Regions from separate parts of the Phycobacter azelaicus genome, predicted to be linked through region 1. Evidence: riboswitches for the same ligand, from Rfam matches in the RefSeq annotation. Region 1 holds a riboswitch; the other holds the start of a gene.
The links. Region 1 has a riboswitch for cobalamin ahead of INS80_RS02940 (energy-coupling factor ABC transporter permease). Riboswitches for the same ligand answer to the same signal wherever they lie in the genome.

Region 1 (3,869 bases):
GTTAACCAGGCCGGGGCCTCTGTTCGGGTGTTTCGCAACACCGAATCACAACCGCTGAAACAGGCCTATTGTCGTCGGCTATCGGTAGCCGTTCGGCACCCTGATGTCCCTTTGGAAGGCGCTAAAGGGTAAGCTCTTGCGCTGGGGGGCTTATGCCGCCCGTCGGGACTGGAGCAGCAAGCGATAGCTTTTGTTGTGATATCTGTCGCAGAGACGCTCGCGCGTGCGGTCATCAATCACAGCATGTCAGGTGCGCATGTTGGCGCAGTCTAGTGCAATTATTGATGCCGTGGTGCGGGCGGTGGGACTCGAACCCACACGGGCATACGCCCTTCAGATTTTAAGTCTGATATGTCTACCATTCCATCACGCCCGCATTCTGCGTGAAGGCCGTATCGATCTTTCGGTGTGGCCGAGACCCGAGTTGCGGCTTCTCAGTTGGATAGGAAGAAATTGGGCAGGGCACAAGGGCAGGATAGTCGCCGGAGCGGTTTTCCCGCGAGATATTTCGAGAAATAAAGGTTGTGCTCCGTAAGAGCTGTCTTCTGTAGGCGGCCGCGTCTTGATCTGTGCCCCTTGCCCTTGTTCCGGGGCTACTGGGTGTGCGTGCGCCGCAGAATGTAGATATCCATGAGCCAGCCGTGATCGGCACGCGCTCTGGCACGGGTCTCAAGGATGTGGGGCATAACAGCCCCGAGTTCACCCGCGATAGAGATCTCGTTCTCCATGCCCGCGTAGGCAGACCACCAGATCTGCACGCCTTGGGGGTCAATGCTCTGAAAGCTGCATTCGCCATCCAGCATGATCACGAGGGTGTCGGCGCTGTCTGGCCAGCCGACCTCGCGCAACTGGCGCCCGGTCGTGATGGTGACAGGGGCGCCAATCTCGTTCAGGGGGATGGCATGCGCGGCTGTCAGCGCCTGGATCGAAGTGATGCCAGGAATGACGCGCAGCCGGACGTTGGTGCGTGCCTTGAGCCGGTCGGCAATACGCATGGTGCTGTCGTAAAGAGAGGGATCACCCCAGACGAGAAAGCCGACCTTGCCACCTGCGGGCACAAGGTCATTGATGTTTCGCTCCCAGACTTCTGCAATGGCATCGTGCCAGTCATCCACGCCCTGCCGGTAGCTGGGATTCCCAGCATCGCGCTTGGGCAGCTGGAATTCGACGATTTGGGGGCCCTCACCGCGCAGTACCCGATTGCAGATCTCGCGGCGTAGCCCCGCCAGATCGTCCTTTCCTGCGCCCTTGTTGGGGATAAGGATCAGGTCCAGTGTGTTCAGGGCCTCGATGGCCTCTAGCGTCAGGTGCTGTGGATTGCCGGTGCCGATACCGACAAGGGTCAGGTCAATCATCATTCGGGGCCTTGGACAGGGAGATCCTTGTCAATGAACACGGCCCCGAATTGGGGCCGTGCTTGATAGCAGTTGATTTCCTGCAGTTCTTAAGTGGCTGCTGCATAAAGACGCGGTGTCACCAAACCGCCGCGCTCAAGACCACGCAGGCTCTTGGCGGTGGCGAGGACAGCAAGGTCGACCAGTGGCTCAATCAGGATGACCATCATGTAGGCCGCACCGAAGGTGAAGACCGATGCCATGGTTTCCGCGCCAATGCCCTGACCATAAAAGACCCAGAAAGCGACCCAGCCGACAACACCGGCCTGATAGGCGGTCGAAAGCGCAAGCGCTTGGGAGTATTTCAGATCCACATAGGCGGTGCCCGGCGCAATGACTTTCTTTGCCAGTGCCTGCATCGCAAACAGCGGCACCAGTAGTGTCGTCAGGTTGATGAAGTATTGCGGAAGATCGATGGGCGCAAAGAACACTCCCTGTATCAGAAGGCCCATTGCCAGACCAAAGGTGGCAGGGGCGGCACCAAGGATCAGGAACAGCGTCGAGCCGAGAATGAAGTGTACTTCGGAGACGCCAACCGGGAAGTGCGGCAGGATTTCAAAGAAAGCAAAAACGCCGACCGTGGCAATGGCCGAGCGCGCCGCGAAGGACGCGATGCCCGAGTTGCGTAGGTCATCCATGGTTTTCTTGGCGGCAAAGCCAAGCGCGCCTGCAGCGGTTGCATAGGACAGGGCGATTTTCGCACCGTCGACGATACCGGGTTCAATATGCATATCTGTCTCCTTGCCGCCTCACCCGGCGGCACTAGGTTCATTGGTGGCCAGTGCTGGCCGGGTTAACCAATGGCAGGTCTCCTGACTCGCGGGTCTGTGCCGCTCCGGGGCCTTCCCAGTCCCGTTTGGGACCAGTGGCCATGCCCGGTGGCTCGCCGCTCACAGTTGCGGGGGCAGTCACGGATTTGGCGCCTTTTGGCTACACCGCACCGTGTTCCCTTTTCATCCTTGGGTCTTAGACCCGTCGGAACCGTTGGTCATAGAGAGATGGCACAGGCGTCAAGAAGCTGTCAACGAGGCAGACGCGTCATCCATGTGTCATTTGCGGCATATGGCAGAATCAGTGCGGCAGGTCCTCGTCTGCCAGCGGCCCGTAGAGGATAAGCACTGGCGCCTTGGTCTCCATCGCGCGCAGCACATCCGGCAACTCTCCTACTGTATGACAGGACAGGGTCTGATCGGGTGTCGATACACCCAGCGCGATCAGCGCATGGGTTTCCGGCGGCAGTCCGGCCTCCAGCAGGCGCTCTGCCAGCGCAGCAAAAGTGCGTTTCCCCATGTAGACGACCGTTGTGGCCTCGGGGTCTGCAAGGGCGGCCATATTCAGGTCCTCTGGCAGGCCGCCGGTGACGTCATGTCCGGTAATGAACTGCAAGCGCCGCGCGGTCAGGCGGCGGGTAAGAGGGATGTTCGCAGCGGCGGCAGCTGCCGAGGCTGCAGTGACGCCGGGCACAATCTCGAAGCCGATACCGGCCCGGCGCAGGGCGGTAATCTCTTCCTCAAGGCGACCGAATACCCCTGAATCACCAGATTTCAGCCGTACCACATGAGCGCCGGTGGACGCGTATTCAACCAACAGTTGGCTCACGTGATCTTGCCGGGGCGAAGGGCGTCCGGCGCGTTTGCCCACTCCCACCAGATCGGCGTCCTTTCGGGCGTGGGAAAGGATCGGACCCGACGACAGATCGTCAAACAGCACCGCATCCGCGACCTCAAGCCGCCTCACGGCCTTGACGGTCAAAAGCTCAGGATCGCCGGGACCGGAAGAGACAAAACTGACAAAGCCGGTCATGGGGTCTCTCCAGTGATGAGATGGAAGAAGGTGCCGGTCACATGGCCGCGCACCGAGCCGGTTTCGGGCACCGGGTTGCCGTCTGCATCCATCACATTGGCAAGGGGGGCGTCGGGCTCATCCACAATGGTCGAATAGTGAAACTCATGCCCGCGTAGGGCGGTGCCGCTCGCAAACCCCGGCATCGGAGCCTGAAGGATCGCGCGGCGGTAGCCCAGATGGAACTTGCGCTTCTCGTAGGAGGTGACAAGGCCCAACAGCCCGGCCATCTGGTGCCGGTTGCCTGCCTTGTCGACCAGCACTTCGCCAAGGGCCATGTAACCGCCGCATTCGCCGTGCACCGGACGGGTTTGGGCGTGTTTGCGCAAAGCCGCGCGGAAGGTTGCCGCAGCGGCCAGTCTGCCGCCGTGCAATTCGGGATATCCCCCCGGAAGCCAGACAAGATCGGCATCCGCCGCAGGAGCCTCATCCGCGAGCGGCGAAAACGGCAGGATCTCGGCCCCCGCCGCCCGCCAGCCTTCCAGAAGATGCGGATAGGTAAACGAGAACGCAGCATCACGGGCCAGAGCGATGCGCTGGGCGGGTGGGTTCGGCAGATGTGCCGCTGCGGGGGCAATTCCGGCGCGGGCGGCGGATTTGATTGCCTCCAGATCGACGTTGTCGCGCAGGAAT
Region 2 (3,869 bases), on a different contig from region 1:
CTGACCCCCTCTCTGACGACAGACTTGCCGAAGCGGCTGAGAGCGAAGCGGATGATACAGCCGCGCTTTTGCGTCTGGTCGAGGCGCGGGCGCTTCTGAATGAAAACCTCGGCAGCGACATTGCCGAAACGACAACCGAAAGGCTCTGACCCATGAGACGCATGATCCAAGCTCTTGCCATCACACTCGCCCTGTTACCGGCGGCGCAGGCCCTCGCGGAGGCAACCCCAATAGACGTCCGCAAGACCAATGGATGCGGTTGCTGTCTGTCCTGGATGAATCATCTTGAGGAGAACGGCTTCGCACCAATAGGCCAGGACATGTTCGGCGGCCTTCTCGTGCGCTTCAAACTCGACAACGGAGTGCCGCAGCGCATGGTCTCCTGTCACACTGGGCTCGTGGACGGTTACGTGATCGAGGGACATGTGCCTGCAGCCGACATCCGCCGCCTTCTGAACGAACGCCCCGATGCGGTCGGTCTCGCAGTCCCCGGAATGCCCTATGGTTCGCCAGGGATGGGGCCGGAAGACGAACGCGATGCCTACGACGTCTTCTTGATCCAGAAAGACGGCTCGACCGAAATATTTTCGAGCTACCCAGCAGGGTAACCGAGCCGAATTATGGAAGTCCTTTCCCCAATCTAGCTAACCTATTCAGCCGCTTCAGCGCAGACCGGCCAATGGTATCCAAAGTAGTTACGTTGCAACATGTTGACAGTCAACAAAACACAAGTACTCGGCATACTAGCTGTCGTCGGCGCCGTCGCCACTGATCAGGTAACAAAAGCCTGGGTTGTCGCGAGCGCCGATACCCTAAAAGACGGGATCGCTGTCTTTCCCGGGCTTAATCTCACGTTCCATCGCAATGATGGCGTAACCTTCGGGCTTTTGGGTGGCGCCCCCTGGTGGGGCCTCTTGCTTCTTGCGCTTATCATTTGTGCCTGGCTCCTGATCATGATGCTTCGCACAGAGAGCAGTATAGAAGCGATTGCGTATGGGGCGATCATAGGTGGCGCGCTCGGCAATGTCGTTGATCGCATCCATTATGGAGCCGTAACAGACTTCCTTGATTTTTTCATTGGATCTGCACACTGGCCGACTTTCAACATGGCAGACGTATTCATTGTCGGAGGTGCCGGATTACTGCTGGTGGTACCAGTGATCCAGAGGCACTTCGAGGGCGATCATTGAAGACATTGCCCCAAGTTTCATTCGGCGGATTTTTTGCCTGAGCAACTGTTTCCTCGATTTGCCGGACAAGAAAAATTTCTCGTGCCACAAGTCTGAATAATCTATGTTGGCATTGTAGGTGCCTACTCCGGCGAGCTTACCGATCGCTCAAGTATTGACTTTTCTAAAGGCACCGCGACAAAACCAAGTTTCGAAATCGAACCAGTAACCACCCGCAGATATTGAATCATAAAGAAGGTTGCTCAAAAAAGGACTTGCTCGGCGCATGCACCTACCAACGCTTACTTTATGCCGAACCTGCCGTGACGCGGATCCAACCCTGTATGATCAAGTGGTATCAACGCTAAAGGCAGCGAATGTGAAGGCAAAATTGCAGCACGTCGATTGCATGTCCGGCTGCATGCGACCACAAACGCTTGCAGTCCGACAGAACGACAAGACTGCTTATCTTTTCGGTGAGATAACTGCTCAAGACCTGCCGGACATCCTGACATTCATCCGGATGTATCAGGAAAGCCCAGACGGTAACTTCGCGGATGCAAGGCCACTTGGAAAGCTGCGTTTCAAGGCTATTGCTCGCATTCCCGCAGATGTGCAGTAAACCACCCGCACCACGATATTAGTAGCTCCTGCGGTGAATTATTGCATTCAGTACAGTGTTGACAGCAGCAGATTTCAAATCAATTTGGCGCTGCGGAACTTAGGCATGCCGGTTTCGTACTTGACCTGCTACCGCCTAATCGGACAGAAACAGTCATTACGGTGCTCAAAGGTGCAAATGCATTAGAGCTGAAACGGGAATGAGGACGGTGGACCAAATCGCGGCACCGAAACCTCAACCGCCCCCGCGACTGTGAGCGGCGAGCTACCTTCCATTTCCACTGGTGCGAGAGTGCTGGGAAGGGGGAAGACGGCATCGACCCGCGAGTCAGGAGACCGGCCGTATATTGAACGTAACTTGCGCCGTCGGGTGTGACGGCAAGGAGGACTAAAATGACGACAAACGCTATCAAAGCATCCGCTGTAGGATCAACCATTCTGCCCGCAGTGTTCGCCCTTATTCTGGGTTTGGGTGTTGTTACTGTGACCGGCCATGCTCAAGCTTCTGGCCTGCATGACGCTGCTCACGATGTGCGCCACGCAACTGGCTTTCCCTGCCACTAAGACCATGTTCAGTCGTATTCTGACCAGCGCGTTGTTCGCTGGTGCTGCAGCGGGGCTGATTGCCGCCTTGCTGCAGCTTTATTTCGTGCAGCCTGTACTTCTCCACGCCGAACTTTATGAGGGTGGCGATTTGGTGCATTTTGGCGCTGATCCTGTGACTGCGCATCCCGAGTTGCCCGGCATGTTCGCCGAGCCGGTGCGCGACGGCCTAAGCATCATCTTCACGATGCTGACGTATACTGGCTATGCATTGGCCCTTGTGGCGCTTATGTCGATTGCCGAACAACAGGGTCGTGAGATTAACGGTCGCACCGGTTTGCTTTGGGGCTTGGCTGGCTTTGTTGCCTTCCACTTTGCGCCTGGCTTGTCGCTGGCGCCTGAAGTGCCAGGCGTAGCCGCAGCAGATGTCGGTGTGCGCCAAGTATGGTGGACTGCTACTGTTGCCACAGCTGGCGTCGCCATGTGGTTGATCGCCTTTGGAGGCAACTTGGTGAGCTATCTGATCGCCGCTGGACTGCTGATAGCGCCTCACGTCGTCGGTGCGCCTGAACCCGACACCTTCGCTGGCCCGGTTCCGACCGAGATCGGCGCGCTATTTGCCGCCCGAGCCTTTGGCATCGGCATGGCCGCTTGGGTGTTGCTGGGAAGCTTTGCCGGATACTTCTGGCAGGCTGAAGGCAAACGCGCGAACGCCGCCGCCTGATTCCTTTCCTCTATTGCTTTCCCGCCGGTCACCGCCGGCGGGAGCTTTCATTTATTGAGGAGGACAAAATGTCCCGTTCACTCGCTCTCTTCGCCATCGGGCTGATTTTTGGCGGCGGCGTCGGCTTTGTGATCGCGGCCGGCAGCGGCAGCACCTTTGACAGCCACGACCATGCTGACCCGTCTCAACATGGTAGCAATGCGGAGATGGCAGCCCATGACCACTCTGCTGTCACTAACTTACCGGCCGACAGCAATGCCCCCAGCGTGGCGATCAAGATGATTAAAGATCCGATGGCAGGTTGGAACTTGCACGTGACACCGCAAAACTTCCGATTTTCTCCTGAGAATGCCTCTACTGAGGAAATACTTGGTGAAGGTCACGCGCATGTCTATATCAACGGCGAAAAGCTGGGGCGCCTTTATGCCAACTGGATACACCTCCCATCACTGCCGGATGGCGACGTTGAGATAAAAGTTTCCCTCAATGGCAACAGCCACAGCCCGCTAATGGTTGGGGGCTTGCCCGTCGAGGCCAAACTAATCGTTCAAGCAGACGATGACGGCTCCTGAGCAAAACTCAGATCTTGACTGAACTTCGGTCGCAGGGGCCTTGCGCCCCTGCATTGCCATGGTTTGCATGTCAGGATCGAATGCAATCCTCCCCTGAGCGCATCATTATGGCAAATGGCAATAGCATGAACCAACTCGCTATCGGCTCATTTTACTCTGTGAAAAATCCTTGAATACGCGAAGCGTCTCTTCGCTTACATGATGCTCGATACCTTCAGCATCGTGCTCGGCCACGTCTTT

Region 2: it holds a riboswitch for cobalamin, as region 1 does, so the genes downstream of both, INS80_RS00545 (CbtB domain-containing protein) here and INS80_RS02940 (energy-coupling factor ABC transporter permease) in region 1, are expected to answer to the same signal.

Annotation. Positions count from the first base shown of each region.
Region 1 covers NZ_WKFH01000003.1:380,274-384,142, reverse strand. Annotated here, with positions in the region: tRNA gene INS80_RS02950 (tRNA-Leu) at 291-376, opposite strand; gene cobF (precorrin-6A synthase (deacetylating)) at 594-1,355, opposite strand; gene INS80_RS02940 (energy-coupling factor ABC transporter permease) at 1,445-2,125, opposite strand; cobalamin riboswitch at 2,180-2,395, opposite strand; gene cobA (uroporphyrinogen-III C-methyltransferase) at 2,466-3,197, opposite strand; gene INS80_RS02930 (cobyrinic acid a,c-diamide synthase CobB) at 3,194-3,869, opposite strand, start outside.
Region 2 covers NZ_WKFH01000001.1:100,124-103,992, reverse strand. Annotated here, with positions in the region: gene INS80_RS00565 (M23 family metallopeptidase) at 1-149, shown strand, start outside; gene INS80_RS00560 (DUF411 domain-containing protein) at 153-608, shown strand; gene lspA (signal peptidase II) at 708-1,190, shown strand; gene INS80_RS00550 (DUF1636 family protein) at 1,456-1,791, shown strand; cobalamin riboswitch at 1,936-2,149, shown strand; gene INS80_RS00545 (CbtB domain-containing protein) at 2,184-2,354, shown strand; gene INS80_RS00540 (CbtA family protein) at 2,359-3,057, shown strand; gene INS80_RS00535 (hypothetical protein) at 3,126-3,629, shown strand; gene mntR (manganese-binding transcriptional regulator MntR) at 3,768-3,869, opposite strand, start outside.